DNA from 3 places in the Microbacterium sp. CFSPD4_SD4 genome. Region 2 is predicted to be linked to each of the others. Evidence: predicted binding sites of a transcription regulator. Region 2 holds the regulator's gene; each other region holds the start of a gene.
What was found. The regulator LexA, encoded in region 2, represses DNA repair genes until DNA is damaged. The targets are predictions, from matches to a motif close to TCGAACANNTGTTCGA.

Region 1 (5,503 bases), on a different contig from region 2:
GCAGGATCGTCCAGGTCGAGGCGCCCATGAGCTTCGCCGCCTCGATCGACGCGTAGTCCACCTTGCCGAGCGACGAGGACAGGAACAGCATGTGGTTCGTCGTCGTCGCGAACGTCATCACGAACACGACCGCGAAGTAGCCGGAGAACCAGTCCCGGTTCATGTCCGGCCAGATGTTCACCATCAGATTCGTGATGAAGCCGAATTTCCCGTAGATGAAGTTGTAGCCGGCGGCGAGCACGATGCCGCCGTAGATCAGGGTGGTGGCGTAGCCGAGCCACAGGAGCTTGGCGCCGCGCACCTGGAAGTACTGCGTCACCAGCACGATGAACACCCCGACGACGTTGACCGTGACGGACAGCGTGATCGCGAGGAGGAAGCTGTTGCCGAGCGTCTTCAGCGCGCGCTCGCTGCCGAGCAGCTTCTCGACGGCGCGGATGCTGAACTGGCCGTCCGGGAAGAAGGTCGCGGCGAGCAGCTCGGCGTTCGGCAGCACGAGGAAGGCGGCGGCGAACCAGATCACGACGATGCCGGTCACCCAGGCCAGCGGTGAGCGGAGCATCGCGCGCACGCTGCCGGGCCGTCCGCGGCGGAGGCGGGGCTTCGTCGCGGTGTCCGCCTCGGCGGCCTCGGTCGTCAGGGCGCCGGGCGCGTCGGTCATGCCCGCGGACGGCGGCGGCACCGGGCGGGAGTCGTTCTGCGGAGCGCTCATGTCACGCCGCCGGGTACTGCAGGATCCACCGCGGGTCGACGTCGATGCGCACGGCGTCGCCGACGTCCCACCGGTGCGCGCTCGCCGCGGCCGGCACGCTCACCCGGAGCGTCGCATCGGCCGCCGACACCGTGTAGACGCTGTGGCTGCCGTGGTACGTGCGCTCCGCGACGGTGCCGTCGAGCGACGCCGTGCCGCCGGCGGTGGCCTCGGACGGCGACGCGAGGTGCAGCTTCTCCGGCCGCACGTAGCTCTCGGCCGTGGCGTCGAGGCCCGCGCCGATCGCGACGAGCTGCGCGGGGCTGAGGCGGTTGTTCTCGCCGATGAACCGGCAGACGAAGGGCGTCGCGCTGCGGTCGTAGATCTCCTCCGGGGTGCCCACCTGCTGCAGCGTCCCGGCGTCGAGCACGGCGATCCGGTCGCTGAGGGTGAGCGCCTCCTCCTGGTCGTGGGTGACGTACACGGTGGTCACGCCGACCTCGTGCTGCAGCTCCTTGAGCTGTTCGCGCAGCTGCACGCGGAGCTTGGCGTCGAGGTTCGACAGCGGCTCGTCGAGCAGCAGGATGCTGGGGGTGAGGGCGAGCGCCCGGGCGATGGCGACGCGCTGCTGCTGGCCGCCGGACAGCTCCGCCACGTTCTTCTCGAGCTGCGACGCGGCGAGCCCGGTGCGGTCGGCGACCTCGTCCACGCGCCGCCGCTGCTCGGCCTTCGACACCTTCTGCACCGAGAGGCCGAACGCGATGTTCTCCCGCACGTTCATGCTCGGGAACAGCGCGTAGTTCTGGAACACCATGCCCACGCCGCGCTTCTCGCTCGGCACGCGGGTCACGTCGCGACCCGCGATGTGGATGCGGCCGCCGGTCGGCTCGATGAACCCCGCGAGCGTGCGCAGGGCGGTGGTCTTGCCGCATCCGGACGGACCCAGGAGGGTGAAGAACTCACCCTCCTGGATCTCCAGATCGAGGTGCGAGACCGCACGGTGGTCGCCGAACACGACCTCGACGTCGTCGAAACGGATCATCGTCTTCTCTCTCTGCCGGTGCGGGACTGCGCGGGTCAGCCGATGTACTCGAGCGTGACCTTCTCGACCCAGGCGCCGAGGTTCTCGCTCACGAAACCGAAGTCGATGTCCTGACGGTCGAGCGTGCCCATGAGCTCGACGACCTCGGGGTTGGCCTTCTCGACCGCGCCCTCGTTCACCGGCATGGCGTTGAACTCCGCGGCGAACTCACCCTGCACCTCGGCGCTGCCGAACCAGTCGATGAACTCCTGTGCCTTGTCCTCGTTGTCCGTGCCGTTGATCTGCGCGATCTGCTCGGTCACGTAGGGGACGCCGTACTCGGGCACGATCATCCCGGTGCTGGTGCCGTACTCCTCGTCGCGGGCGGAGATGCCGCTCGACGGCAGCACGCCGTAGTCCACCTCGTCGCGGGTGATGCGGGCGTAGAGGTCGGTGCCCTCCACGGCGGGGGAGCCATTGGCGTAGTACGACTTCACCAGGTCCCAGCCCTCGTCGCTCACGCCGAGGTCGCCGTCCTCGTCGAGGTGACGGGTGAGCATGCTGGCGAGCACGAGCTGCGGGGTCGCCTGGCCGAGCGCGGGGTTGACCTCGTAGCGGCCGGCGTACTCCTCGTCGGTGTACAGGTCGTCGGGGTCGGTGGGCGCGTCACTGATGCGGTTCTCGTCATAGACCGTGACGATCGCCTGCTCCACGAGCGGCCAGAACGCGCCGTCCTTCGGGTCGCCGGCGTCCGCGGGCACCTCGCCGCTCCAGCTCGGCTCGTAGGCCGTGATGGCCTCTTCGGTCTTGAGCTGCTCGAAGAACATGTTGTTCAGGCCGAACACCACGTCGCCGACGGGGTTGTTCTTCTCCGCGATGATGCGGTTCGTCAGGTCGGCGCCGCCGAGGCCCACGATCTCGATGTCGATGCCCGCGTCCGCCGCCTTCTCGGTGATCCACTCACCACGGCCGTCGCTGTTCGAGTTCGTGTAGACGATGAGGGTGTCGCCGGAGCCGCCGTCGCTGCCGCCGCCGTCCGCGTCTCCGTCGCCGCCCGCCGTGCATCCGGTGAGCGCGATCGCCGCCGCGGCCGTCAATCCGATGAGCGCCCAGCGCCTCTGCTGCCTGTCGGCCATGTTCATCCCTTTCTCGCCTTCGAGGTGTGTCGATGCGACACTACCGGTTCTTGTGGTGAAGGCACAAAGATTGTCTGGTTTCGTGAGCGCGGTCGCGCGTCCGCACTCAAGATAGGCGCGCGGCGTGAACGTGAGGATGCGATGAGGTGAACGGGTGGGGGCCTGCGCCGGATCCGGACGCGAGATCCCTGTCGGTCGGGCGGAATGCCGGCATTCATTAGAACAAAGCTTCGAAAGTCGGGCGCTTCGGAGATAAAATGAAGCATGTCGAAAATGTCCGGGTTGCGCGAGGCGATGGAGCGTCTCGACGAGGCGTGGGGCTCTGCGAGCTGCGCGCCGGAGCTCTCCCGCGCGCAGCTCGTCGACGTCGCCGACGCGATCGGACTCCTGCGGCGCCGGCTCGATGCACTGCACGTCGACGTGGCGGCCGGCATCGCCCGGGAGTCGCGCGCCGAGCTCGGTGCCGACAGCCTGGCGAAGCAACGCGGGTACCGTACGGCGGCGAAGCTCATCGCCGCGATGACAGGCATCTCGACGGGCGAGGCGCAGCGTCTGGTGAAGGTGGGAGAGGCGACCGCCCCGCGAAGCGATCTGCTCGGCGCGCCGCTGCCCGCGCGGTACCCGCTCCTCCGAGAAGCGCTCGCGTCGGGTGCCCTCGGAGCGCCGGCGGCTGGTCTCCTCGTCGCTTTGCTGGACCGCTGCCGCGTGGCCGCGGGAGCGGAACGCATCGCCGAGGCGGAGCGGGTGCTGGCCGCCACAGCCGAGGGGCTCGAGCTCGATGCGGTGCGCAAACTCGTCCTCCGCGCCGAAGCGTGGCTCGACCCCGACGGCGTGGCGCCGCGGGCGGAGGCGCAGCGCGCTCGGCGCGGACTGCGCCTCTTCGAGCGTGACGGCATGGTGCACCTGCACGCGCAGCTCGATGCCGAGACCGCGGCGCCGGTCGTCACTGCGATCCGCGGGCACGTGTCCGCCGTGTTCGCCGCCCGCCTCGATGCGCCTGACGCCGGGTCGCCGGACGCCGACCGGCGCTCGGTCGCGATGATCCAGGCCGATGCGCTGGCCCTCTTCTGCGGGCATGTGCTCGGGTGCGAGGGTGATCGGGTGCCGCTCGCGGGGGCGACGGTGGTCGTGCGCGTGTCCCTCGACGATCTCCAGGTCGGCACCGGGTCGGCGACGATCGACGGGCTCGACCAGGTGATCGACATCGGTGCCGCGCGGCGGATGGCTGCCGGTGGCGGCGTCATCCCCTGCGTGCTCGGCGGGGCGAGCGAGGTCCTGGACTGGGGTCGCGAGAAGCGCCTCTTCACCCGAGCCCAACGCCTGGCGCTGGTCGAGCGGGACGGCGGGTGCGCGATGTGCGGGCTTCCCCCGGGGATGACGAAGGCTCACCACCTCCGCTGGTGGCAACGCGACCGAGGTCCGACCGATCTCTCGAACGGGATCCTGCTCTGCGAGACCTGTCACCACCGCATCCATGACAACGGGTGGGAGATCGTCATCGAGGGTTCCGGTGTGAGCGGCCGGCCGTGGTTTCTTCCGCCGCGGTGGGTCGACCCGGAGCGCACGCCGCGGCTGGGCGGACGGGCACGCTTCGATGTCGCGGCCTGAGTGCGGTGCGCAGGCACGCGAGTTCGGGCGCGGGGCGTTGTGGGGCTGTCAGCGGCGGAGGCGGGAGCGCACGCGTCGCGCGGTGCGTGCCAGGGCGTCACGCCAGGCGCCTCCGGGCCATTCCCGGTGCAGGCGCAGGCTGCCGTCCTCGTTCCGCACGAGTTCGACCCGCCGGCCCGCGAGAAGGGGTGAGCGGCCGAGGTGTGCGACCACGTCCGGGGCAGCGGTCAGCGGCGCCGTGAACACCCAGCCGGCCACGCGGACCGCGACCGACAGATCGGCGTCGCGCGGACCGTCCTCGCGGAACACCTTCATGGGGTCCACGGCGACGGGAACCGCGTCGAGGCGCTTCGGTCGGCGCCCGCCGACCTTGCGCTCCGAACCCGCGGTGGACTCCGCGGCCTCGCCCGGCTCCGGGGTGTCCTGCGCGACCACGTCGACCCGGTCGGCACGGCGCTCCTTGCGGGCGTTCAGCAGGCCCGAGGGAAGATCCTCCGTCGTCGACAGCGGGAGGGACAGCAGATGATCCGCCGAGCCGACCGTCTCGAACACGAAGGCCTCTTCGCCGTTCCGACGCACGCGGACGCGCACGGTCAGCTGCAGCCCTCCCCGCGACCAGCGCGCCGCGATCACGGCGGCGGTGCAGGTCGTCTCGGCCTCGAAGGCGGCGAGTGCGAGCAGGTCGTCGCGGCGATCGGCACGCAGCAGAGCGGCCCGGATCCGCTGCGGGAACGACAGCCCGGCATCCACGCCGGGTCCGAAACGACGCTGCGTGAGCGGCACGACCACGTCCAGCAGACGGTCGCGGTACTCCGCCGGGTACTTCACCATCCGTCGCCCGGCGATCCTGTTGAGGATCTTGCCGCGGAACCAGTGCCGCAGCAGCCGATCCCGCACCTTCCCCGGTTCGGTGTTCGCCTCGACCACGTCGAGCACGGTCTCCAGATGCGGGAAGTACGACTCCGGCTCGATGCGGGCCGAGCTCGCGCTCCCCGGCTCCTTCACCCACGCATAGCAGGGCTCGCTCGCGAGGACCGAGATCGTGTC
Region 2 (5,503 bases):
CCCCCGTCGAGGCCATCGCCGTGGATCTCGTGCGCGGCACCGTGCCCGACGCGGTGCCGGGCCTCGAGGGCAAGACCCTCGTCGGCGGTGTGATCGACGGTCACAACATCTGGCGTGGCGACCTGTCCGCGGCGTTCGATTCTCTGGAGGCGCTCCGTGCGCTCGGGGCCCCGGTGTCGGCATCGACCTCGACCTCGCTGCTGCACGTGCCGCACGACGTGGAGGACGAGACGGCGCTGGACGCGCGCCTCGTCTCCTGGCTCGCCTTCGCGGATCAGAAGGTGCAGCAGGTCGTGACCCTCGCCCGCGGCCTGTCCGAAGGGCGCACGGCGATCGGGGCCGAGCTGGACGCCGCGACCGCTGCGCTGCAGGACCGCCTGACCGCTCCCGGTGTGCGCGACGGTGCGGTGCGTTCCCGTGCGCTGAGCGACGCCGACTTCGCCCGTGCCCCGTACCAGGAGCGGGAGGAGGCGCAGAACGCCCTCGGCCTGCCGGCGCTGCCCCTGACGACGATCGGCTCCTTCCCGCAGACCGGCGACATCCGCCGCGCCCGCGCCCAGTTCCTCCGCGGCGAGATCCCCGAGGACGACTACGAGGAGTTCCTGCGCCGTGAGGTCGCGGCGGTCGTCTCCCTGCAGGAGGACCTCGGTCTCGACGTCCTCGTGCACGGTGAGCCGGAGCGCAACGACATGGTGCAGTACTTCGCGGAGAACCTCGACGGCTTCGCGGTCACGCAGCACGGCTGGGTGCAGTCGTACGGCTCGCGAGCCACGCGCCCGTCGATCCTCTGGGGAGACGTCTCGCGTCCCGCGCCCATCACGGTCGGCTGGTCGGCGTACGCGCAGTCGCTCACGGCGAAGCACATGAAGGGGATGCTCACGGGCCCCGTCACGATCCTCGCGTGGTCCTTCGTCCGCGACGACCAGCCGCTGGGGGAGACGGCGAACCAGGTGGCGCTCGCGCTCCGCGACGAGATCGCCGATCTGGAGGCCGCGGGCATCCAGGTGATCCAGGTCGACGAGCCGGCGCTCCGGGAGCTGCTCCCGCTGAAGCAGGCCGACCAGCCGGCGTACCTCGACTGGTCCGTCGCCTCGTTCCGTCTGGCCACGGGCGGCGCTGCGGCGGCGACCCAGGTGCACACCCACCTCTGTTACTCGGAGTTCGGCGTCGTGATCGACGCGATCCGTGCGCTCGACGCGGACGTCACGTCCATCGAGGCGGCCCGGAGCCGCATGGAGGTCGTCGCGGACATCGCCGAGGTGGGCTTCGACCACGGCATCGGCCCCGGCGTGTACGACATCCACTCGCCGCGCGTGCCCACCGTGGAGGAGGTCGAGTCCCTGCTGCGGCGTGCGGTGGAGGAGATCCCCCTCCGTCAGCTCTGGGTGAACCCGGACTGCGGTCTGAAGACCCGCGGATACGCCGAGACCACGGCGTCGCTGCGGAACATCGTCGAGGCCACGCGGCGCGTGCGCGAAGACGTGGTGGTCACCGCCTGACGCGGTCGTCCCCGGACACACGAAGGCCCTCCCGGTGCACCCGGGAGGGCCTTCGTCCTCGTCTGACCGACGATGCGGTGTCTCAGACGGCGCGCATGACCGCGACGACCTTGCCGAGCACGACCGCCTCGTCGCCCAGGATCGGCTCGAACGCGGAGTTGCGGGGGAGCAGCCACGTGTGGCCGTCGCGACGCCGGAGCACCTTGACGGTGGCCTCGCCGTCGAGCATGGCGGCCACGATCTCGCCGTTCTCCGCCGTGTTCTGCGAGCGCACGACGACCCAGTCGCCGTCGCAGATGGCGGCGTCGATCATCGACTCCCCGGAGACCTTGAGCATGAACAGGTCGCCCTTGCCGACGAGCTGCCGGGGGAGCGGGAAGATCTCCTCGACCTGCTGATCCGCCGTGATCGGCACGCCCGCGGCGATACGCCCCACCAGTGGGACCAGTGCGGCATCGCCCACGGGGGTCGCCACGTCCGCCGGGTTCTCCGCGCCCGTGCCGGGCAGGTCGATGAGGACCTCCATGGCACGCGTCTTGCCCGGGTCGCGACGCAGGTAGCCGCTGAGCTCGAGCTGACCGAGCTGGTGGGTGACGCTGGACAGCGACTTGAGCCCGACGGCGTCGCCGATCTCGCGCATGCTCGGCGGATAGCCGTTCTGCGCGATCGAGGCCTGGATGACCTCGAGGATCGCCATCTGCTTCGGGCTGAGGCTCTTGCGACGGCGGGTGCGCGGCGCCTCGGACTCGAGGGCTGAGGTGTCGCTCATGGTGCTCCTTCACTGCGTGATCCGACGTGCCGCTTCGAATGTCGGTGGCCCGTGGTGGGGTGTCCTTATCGAAACCGTATCCGAGAAAAGCGCCGATCTGGAAGATCTGTTCGAGCGTGTCGGCTGATTCGCGGGGCATGGTTTCGAAGACAGCTTGACAGATGTTCGAACTCGAAGATATCTTCGGAACGTAGCTTCGCATCCACGGCTCCCGGCCGAGGCGCGGATGCGAAAGCTACGCCAACCTCCCCGGGCTCCGGCGCCGGGACAGTAAGGAGCAGACATGAGCAGCATCAGCCTCAGCACCGCGACCGCCCTCCCGGCATCGGCCCGTCCGGCCACCCGGCTGCGGATCACGGCACGCGGCCGTCGCACTCTGCTCGCGCTCGCGTCGGTCCCGCTCGCGGCGGGCATCGCCTTCGCCGCCCTCAGCGGGGGCAGCGCGACCGCTTCCGGCGCGGATGCGCCGGCCGTCTCCGTCGAGACCGTCACGGTCATGCCTGGCGACACCCTCTGGTCGATCGCGAGCAGCATCGCTCCCGAGGCCGACCCGCGGGATGTCATCGGTGAGATCACCCGCATGAACCTGCTGCGCGGCGGGGAGCTCCAGGTCGGCCAGGAGCTCGCACTGCCGGCGCGGTACACCGACTGACGCCGAGTCCTCCCGGCCGAATCGTCACGATGACCTCGGCTCTCCCTGCTCCTCTTAAGATGGGAAGGGTGACCTTCTCCCTCAACGATCTCCCGCTCCGCGACGATCTGCGCGGACTCACCCCGTACGGAGCGCCGCAGGCCCCGCTGCCGGTGGCGCTGAACGTCAACGAGAACACGCATCCGGTTCCCGACGAGGTCGCGAGCGACATCCTCGATGACATCGCCGTGGCGATCCGAGACGTGAACCGGTACCCGGACCGCGAGTTCACGACGCTGCGGGAGGCGTTCGCCGACTACCTGGGTCACGGCCTCACGCCGGAGCAGATCTGGGCGGGCAACGGGTCCAACGAGGTGCTGCAGCACATCTTCCAGGCGTTCGGCGGGCCGGGACGCACGGCCTTCGGATTCGCGCCCACGTACTCCATGTACCCGCTCATCGCGAAGGGGACGGGCGCGTCCTGGATCGCGGGCACCCGTCAGCCCGACTACACGGTCACCCCGGAGGAGGCGGCGCAGCAGGTGCGCGCGGCCGACCCCGACATCGTGATCCTCTGCTCGCCGAACAACCCGACCGGCACCCCGCTGGGGCTCGACGTCGTGGAGGCCGTCTACGAGGCGGCCCGCGGCGTCGTGATCGTCGACGAGGCCTACCAGGAGTTCGCGCCACGGGATGCGGCGTCGGCCCTCACCCTCCTGGAAGGACGACCGCGCCTCGCCGTCTCCCGAACGATGAGCAAGGCCTTCGCCTTCGCCGGCGCCCGCGTCGGCTACCTCGCGGCCGACCCGGCGTTCATCGACGCGCTCCGGCTCGTGCGACTGCCGTACCACCTCAGCGCTCTGACGCAGGCCGCCGCGGTCGCCGCCCTCCGCAACGCCGACGTCATGCTCGGCATGGTGCAGGAGATCGTGGAGCAGCGGGACCGCATCACGGCGACGCTCGAAGCCCTCGGGTACACCCCGCACCTCTCGTGGTCCAACTTCGTGCTGTTCGGCGGCGTCGCGGATCCGCAGGCGACGTGGCAGCAGCTGTACGACCGCGGTGTGCTCGTCCGCGACGTCGGCATCCCCGGCCACCTGCGGGTGAGCGCCGGCACGGAGGCGGAGACGACGGCGTTCCTGGACGCCCTGGCCTCGATAGGATCGGCATCATGACCATCCCCGCGCCCACCGCACGCACCGCGAGCCGCGTGCGCAGCACGTCGGAGTCCACCGTCGAGGTCGAGCTGAACCTCGACGGCACCGGTGCGAGCCGCATCGACACCTCGGTGCCGTTCTTCGACCACATGCTCACGGCGTTCGCCAAGCACTCGCTGACGGATCTCACCGTGCGGGCCTCCGGGGACACCCACATCGACGCGCACCACACCGTGGAGGACGTCTCGATCGTGCTCGGCCAGGCGATCCTGGCCGCCCTCGGAGACAAGTCCGGCATCTCCCGGTACGGCGACGCCCTCGTCCCCCTGGACGAGGCGCTCGCGCAGGCGGTCGTCGACATCTCCGGCCGCCCGTACCTCGTGCACGAGGGGGAACCCGCGGGCTTCGAGCACCACCTGATCGGCGGGCACTTCACGGGATCCCTCGTGCGGCACGTCTTCGAGGCCATCACCTTCAACGCCGCGCTGACCGTGCACGTGCGGGTGCTGAGCGGGCGCGACCCGCACCACATCGCCGAGGCCGAGTTCAAGGCGTTCGCGCGAGCGTTCCGCCAGGCGAAGGCCCTGGATCCGCTCGTCGACGGCATCCCGTCGACCAAGGGGGCGCTGTGAGCGCCGCGCCGCGGGTCGCCGTCTTCGACTACGAGTCCGGGAACGTCCACTCCGCTGTGAAGGCGCTCGTCGCCGCGGGAGCCGATGCCGTGCTGACCCGCGACCGCACCGAGGCGCTGGAGGCCGACGGGTTCGTCGTGCCCGGTGTCGGCGCCTTCCAGGCTGTGCGGGACGCCCTGCACGCCCACGGCGGCGACGAGATCATCGGCCGTCGTCTCGCGGGGGGCCGACCGGTACTCGGCATCTGCGTCGGCATGCAGGTGCTGTTCGAGCACGGCGTCGAGCGGGGGCACGACACCGCGGGCCTCGGCGAGTGGCCGGGTGCTGTGACGGAGCTCGACGCCCCGGTCCTGCCGCACATGGGCTGGAACACGGTGGAGCCGGGGGAGGACACCGTCCTGTTCCGCGGCATCGAGCAGGAGCGCTTCTACTTCGTGCACTCCTATGCCGCGCAGTCCTGGGAGCTGGACGTGATCCCGCCGTTCCCGCAGCCCGTGCTCACGTGGGCGACCTACGGCGGCCCCTTCCTCGCGGCCGTCGAGAACGGCCCGCTCTCGGCGACGCAGTTCCACCCGGAGAAGTCCGGGGACGCCGGCATCCAGCTGCTCCGGAACTGGGTGCAGAGCCTCTGACCCCCAGCCGCGTCGGCGCCCGGCGTCACGCGGTTTGTCCCGCGCCCCCCGGCGGACTACCCTCGTCTCTCGTGCCCGCTCGGGCCGCAGACCCACCCGAACCAAGGACCCCATGAACGACTTCGCGCAGTCCCCCTCGCTCACGCTCCTTCCCGCGGTCGATGTCGCCGGCGGCAAGGCGGT
Region 3 (5,503 bases), on a different contig from region 2:
CCCCTCTGTGGGCTCGACCGTGCCGGAGATGAGCCCCAGGAGTGTGGACTTCCCGGCGCCGTTCACCCCGAGGATGCCCGTGCGCTCGCCCGGCGCGATCCGCCACTCCACGTCCTTCAGCACGGTCTTCCCGCCGGTTCCGGATCCCGCCTGGGTCCCTGAGCCTGTCGAAGGGTACGTCACCCCCACATCGAGCAGGTCGACGACGTCCTTGCCCAGCCGCGAGACGGCGAGCGACTGCAGCGAGACCTTGTCGCGGATCTCGGGCACGTCGGCGATGAGCTCGTTGGCCGCATCGATGCGGAACTTGGGCTTGCTGGTGCGGGCCGGGGCACCGCGGCGCAGCCAGGCGAGCTCCTTGCGGGCGAGGTTCTGCCGCTTCGCCTCGGTCGCCGCCGCCATGCGGTCGCGCTCGACCCGCTGCAGGATGTACGCCGCATAGCCGCCCTCGAAGGGCTCCACGATGCGGTCGTGCACCTCCCACGTCTCGGTGCAGATCTCGTCGAGGAACCACCGGTCGTGGGTCACGACGAGGAGGGCTCCGGCGTTCGCGGGCCAGCGCTTCTTGAGGTGCCCGGCGAGCCAGGTGATCGCCTCGACGTCGAGGTGGTTCGTCGGCTCGTCGAGAGCGATGACGTCCCAGTCTCCGGTGAGCAGCTTCGCGAGCGACACGCGGCGGCGCTGACCGCCGGAGAGGGAGCCGATCTGCGCGTCCCAGGGAAGATCGGTCAGCAGCCCCTCGATCACGTCGCGGACGCGGGCGTCTCCGGCCCATTCGTGCTCTGCCATGTCGCCGACCACGGCGGCGCCGATCGTGATGTCGTCGGGGAGGGTGTCGGCCTGGTCCAGCACGCCGATGCGGGTGCCGCCGCGGACGGTCACCCGGCCGGAGTCCGGCTCCTTCGTGCCGGCGAGCATGCCGAGGAGGCTCGACTTGCCGTCGCCGTTCCGGCCGACGATGCCGATGCGGTCGCCCTCCTCGATGCCGAGGGTCACGGCGTCGAAGACGACGCGGGTCGGGTATTCGAGGTGCAGGGCTTCGGCCCCGAGAAGATGTGCCATGTCCTCTCCAGGGTAGTCGCGCCGCGTCGGACGGTCTCCCGGTCAGACCAGCGACGGGGCGAAGAGCTCCGGCAGCGCGGCCGTGAAGACCTCGAAGTGGCTGTACCAGACGGTGTGGGCGGCCCCGGGGATGCTGCGCACCGTCACCCCGCCGTGCTCGAACCGCCGCGCGTCCTCGTCGGTGACCCAGGCACTGGGTTCCGCGCGGACGACGATGGAGCCGGGGGCGGCGGTCCAATGACCGTCCTCCCCGCAGGAGACGGAGGCCGCGGTCGGCGGATCGAAGCGCTCGGCCGCCCGCGCCTCGACCGTGGCATCGTCGACGGAGTAGAAGGGCCGGAGCTTGCGGAGTTCTGCGGGCGACATGCGCGCGCGGCGATCATGCTCGTACTGCGAGATGAGAGAGGCGCGGTCCTGGCCGCCCTGGAGGGCGAGCGGCGCGTCGACATAGACCGCGAGACTCGGATCGAGGCGGGGCGCGGCGGCGGCGAGCACGGTGGCGCCGAAGGAGTGCCCGACGGCGACGGCGAGCGGGAAGGCCGCCCCGTCCCCCGCTGCGGAACCTGCCCCCGGAGGGAGCGCCGTCTGCGCGAGCGTGGCGACGACGGCGTCGGCCGCCGTCTCGATCGTGAGCTCCGGGTCACGCGGAGAGAGGCCGTGGCCGGGCAGATCGAGCGCGAGCACGCGGAAGCCGCGTTCCACGAGCAGCGGGACCACGCGGTGCCAGCTCTCGGCGGACCCCATCATGCCGTGCAGCAGCACGGCGACGCGGTCGCCCTCCCCGGCTTCGATGACGTTCAGGAGCACGGAGCCAGTCAACCACGGTCGTTATCCTTTCGTGATACGACTTTCGGCCAGAATCCTTCGAATCTTCGTTCGAATGTCGGTGGTCGGTGATGGACTGCCGTCATGCCCGCACTGCTCGACGCGACCGACTCCCAGATGGCGATGCTCGCCGATCTGGTGGAGGGGCTGGAAGCGGCGGAGAAGACGCTGAGCAGCATGCAGGCGGCCCGCGACGGACTGCTCGCGATGGCGGGGCGACTGGCGGTCGACATCGCCCGGCAGGCTCGGCATCCGGACGGCGGCGACATGGCGATCCGCACGGTCGCCGCGGAGATCGGGGCCGCACAGCGCGTCAGCGACCGCACGATCGAGCGGCGGATGTCCGATGCGTCCTGGTTGGTCGAACGGTTCCCCGCCGTCTGGGAGGCTCAGGGCGCCGGGCGGATCAGCGCCGCGCATGCACGCGTGATCGTGGAGGCGGGGGCTCACCTCCATGACCCGGACGACCGTTCGCGTTTCGCGGCGGAGGCGATCGAGGTGGCCGCTGCGGAATCTCCGAACCGGATACGCCGACTCGTGCGCCGACTGGCCGACCGGTTCCGGGAGCGGACCCTCGTCGAGCGACATCGTGACGCCAGGGAGCTGCGCCGCGTCTGGGTGACCGATCTTGAGGACGGCATGGCCGAGCTCGGCGCGCGTGGCCCCGCGGCGCTCGTGCACGGGATGTACGACCGGCTCTCCCAGATGGCGCATGCCGTGCGGGAGGAGAACGCGCAGGCACGGCGTCGGGAGGCGGAGGAGAGCATCCTCGACGACAGGACCGTGGATCAGCTGCGCGCGGATCTGCTCGCCGACCTCGTCCTGACCGGCGCTCCGGCGGGCCATGACTCGGAAGAGGGGCTGCTCTCGGAGCTTCGGGCGCGCGTCGAGGTCACCGTGCCGGTGCTGACGCTGATGCACGGGGAGCAGGAACGGACGACAGAGGGCACTCGGATCCTCGCCGCCGAGCTGGACGGGATCTTCCCGATCGATCCGGCCACGGCCCGCCGTCTGGCCGGCGCGGCGAGCGGCTGGGACCGGGTGCTCACCCACCCGATCAGCGGGGCGCTGCTGGCCGTCGACCGGTATCGCCCGAGCGAAGACCTCCGCCGACACCTGCGGGCCCGCGATCAACGCTGCCGCTTCCCGGGCTGCGGCCTCGCACCGCGGAAGTGTGACCTCGATCACAATCACGATGCGGCGCTCGGCGGAGAGACCGCGCACGACAACCTGGCGACCTTCTGCCGACGACATCACATGCTCAAACACCACTCCCCGTGGCACGTCGAGCAGGGGCCGGGCGGCGTTCTGGAGTGGACGAGCCCCACCGGCCGGACCTACATCGACCGACCGCCGCCTCCGCACACCGTCACCTTCGCCGAGGAACCTCCGTGGTCTCCCGCCGTCAACCCTAGAGTGGAGGGCATGTCGAGCCCCGAATCAGACAGGTCGGGGGCTGCCGGTCACACCGTCAGCCCCGCGAACCGCTGATCCCTTCGTCCGCCCTGCCGGCGGGCGCGCGCCGGTGACCCGGGCGCTGACCGTGGTGACGAGAAGCATTCCTCTTCCCTCTCACCTCGGAGCACTCGATGCCTTTCCCCCTCTATGCCCTTGCCCTGGCGGTCTTCGTCATGGGTACCTCCGAATTCATGCTCGCGGGACTCCTCCCCGCGATCGCGCACGAGCTCGACGTCCCGGTCGGCACGGCGGGCCTCCTCACCTCCGCCTTCGCGGTCGGCATGGTCATCGGCGCACCCGCCATGGCCGCGTTCGCGCGCAGCTGGCCCCCACGCCGCACACTCGTCGCCTGCCTCGCGCTCTTCGCCGCGTGCCATGCCGTCGGCGCGGTGACGTCCCTGTTCGAGCTTCTGCTCGTCACGCGCGTACTCAGCGCCCTCGCGAACGCCGGCTTCCTCGCCGTCGCCCTGCGCACGGCGACCCTCCTCGTCCCCCGCGAGCGCACCGGACGAGCGCTCGCGGTGCTGCTCTCCGGGACGACCGTCGCCACCATCGTCGGCGTCCCTGTGGGCGCCATCCTCGGCACCGCGCTGAGCTGGCGGGCGACCTTCGCCGCTGTCGCGCTCCTCTGCCTCCCTGCGCTGCTCGGAATCCTCCGCGGCGTGCCGACGACGATCCCGGGCACGGAGCCCGACCCCGCCCCGGCACCACTCCCCCGGAAGGAACCGGCCCTCCGCACGGAGCTCGCGCTCCTGGGGACACCGCGCCTGGCCCTCGCGATGACCCTGGCGGCCCTGGTGAACGCGGGGACCTTCGCGGTCTTCACGTTCCTCGCGCCGATCGTCACCGAGATCGCGGGCCTGCCCGACGCTGCGGTCCCCCTCGCGCTGGTCCTGTTCGGCATCGGCTCGTTCCTCGGCGTGACCATCGCGGGTCGGTTCGCCGATCGACATGCCGCTGTGCTCCTCGCGGTCGGCGGCCCGCTGCTCCTCGGCGGCTGGATCGTCCTGGCGGCGGTCGCGACGCAGCCGCTACCCCTGCTGTTCCTCGTCTTCGTACAGGGCATGGCCTCGTTCGGCGTCGGAAGCACACTGATCACCCGGGTGCTGTATGCCGCCTCCGGCGCCCCGACCATGGGAGGTCCTACGCGACCGCGGCCTTGAACATCGGCGCCGTGATCGGACCGGCGTCGGGAGCGTGGACCCTCGCGAGCGGGGCGGGTCCGCTCTCCCCCGTCGCTCTCGCGGCCACGCTGACGATGGCGGCGCTCCTCCTCGCCCTGGCGACGCGGCGATGGCGGCCCGTCGGCTGAGGGCAGACGGTGACGCGCCGCAACGGCGACGAGCCGCCCGGACCCGAGGGTCCGGACGGCTCGTCGTGTCCGATGTTCTCGGGGAACCCGGATGTTCGCGCTGAGGCTTACTCGTACGACTTCACGATCTCGAGGAGGCTCGGGACGTTGGCGTAGGCCTCGGCCGCGTTCTCCTTGGTCACGATGACCGGCGGGAGCAGGTAGGCCGGGACGACCTTCTTGCCGTTGTCGTACTGGTCGGTGTCGTTGACGTCGACCTCGTCACCCTTCTGGAGCTGACCGACCATCTTGATGGCCTGCTCCACGAGCAGCGTGGTGTCCTTGTTGATCGTGGAGTACTGCACGCCCTCCATGATCGACTTCACCGACTCGACCTCGGAGTCCTGACCGGTGACCACCGGGACGGGCTTGCCGGCCTGCTGCGCCGAGGTGATGATGGCGCGGGCGAGGGTGTCGTTCGGGGACAGGACGCCGTCGAGGGTCTCCGAGCCGTAGCTCGACGTGAGGATCGAGTCCATCCGGCGCTGGGCGTTCTCCGGCTTCCAGCCCTCGGTCGCCGTCTGGGAGATCTCGGTCTGCCCGGAGACGACGTTCAGCGTGCCGTCGTCGATCTTCGGCTGCAGCACCTCCATCGCCCCGTTGAAGAACACCGCCGAGTTGGCGTCGTCCGGCGAGCCCGAGAACAGCTCGATGTTGTACGGCGCCTCGTGATCCGCGCGCTCGGCGAGCCCGTCGAGCAGCGCCTGGCCCTGGAGCTTGCCGACCTCGAAGTTGTCGAAGGCGACGTAGTAGTCCACCGCGTCGGTGTTCTCGATGAGACGGTCGTAGGCGATGACCGCGACACCG

Region 1: the regulator LexA is predicted to act here: its motif matches at 3,067-3,082, upstream of AC2W7E_RS11895 (HNH endonuclease signature motif containing protein).
Region 3: the regulator LexA is predicted to act here: its motif matches at 1,927-1,942, upstream of AC2W7E_RS09650 (HNH endonuclease signature motif containing protein).

Annotation. Positions count from the first base shown of each region.
Region 1 covers NZ_JBNFOC010000007.1:111,277-116,779, reverse strand. The annotation lists gene AC2W7E_RS11910 (ABC transporter permease) at 1-562, opposite strand, end outside; gene AC2W7E_RS11905 (ABC transporter ATP-binding protein) at 714-1,733, opposite strand; gene AC2W7E_RS11900 (extracellular solute-binding protein) at 1,769-2,848, opposite strand; gene AC2W7E_RS11895 (HNH endonuclease signature motif containing protein) at 3,113-4,456, shown strand; gene AC2W7E_RS11890 (glycosyltransferase family 2 protein) at 4,505-5,503, opposite strand, start outside.
Region 2 covers NZ_JBNFOC010000003.1:273,706-279,208, forward strand. The annotation lists gene metE (5-methyltetrahydropteroyltriglutamate--homocysteine S-methyltransferase) at 1-1,499, shown strand, start outside; gene lexA (transcriptional repressor LexA) at 1,582-2,268, opposite strand; gene AC2W7E_RS07690 (LysM peptidoglycan-binding domain-containing protein) at 2,552-2,920, shown strand; gene AC2W7E_RS07695 (histidinol-phosphate transaminase) at 2,980-4,074, shown strand; gene hisB (imidazoleglycerol-phosphate dehydratase HisB) at 4,071-4,688, shown strand; gene hisH (imidazole glycerol phosphate synthase subunit HisH) at 4,685-5,320, shown strand; gene priA (bifunctional 1-(5-phosphoribosyl)-5-((5-phosphoribosylamino)methylideneamino)imidazole-4-carboxamide isomerase/phosphoribosylanthranilate isomerase PriA) at 5,433-5,503, shown strand, end outside.
Region 3 covers NZ_JBNFOC010000005.1:50,682-56,184, forward strand. The annotation lists gene AC2W7E_RS09640 (ABC-F family ATP-binding cassette domain-containing protein) at 1-1,062, opposite strand, end outside; gene AC2W7E_RS09645 (alpha/beta fold hydrolase) at 1,105-1,869, opposite strand; gene AC2W7E_RS09650 (HNH endonuclease signature motif containing protein) at 1,972-3,378, shown strand; partial or broken gene AC2W7E_RS09655 (Cmx/CmrA family chloramphenicol efflux MFS transporter) at 3,477-4,657, shown strand; gene AC2W7E_RS09660 (substrate-binding domain-containing protein) at 4,765-5,503, opposite strand, start outside.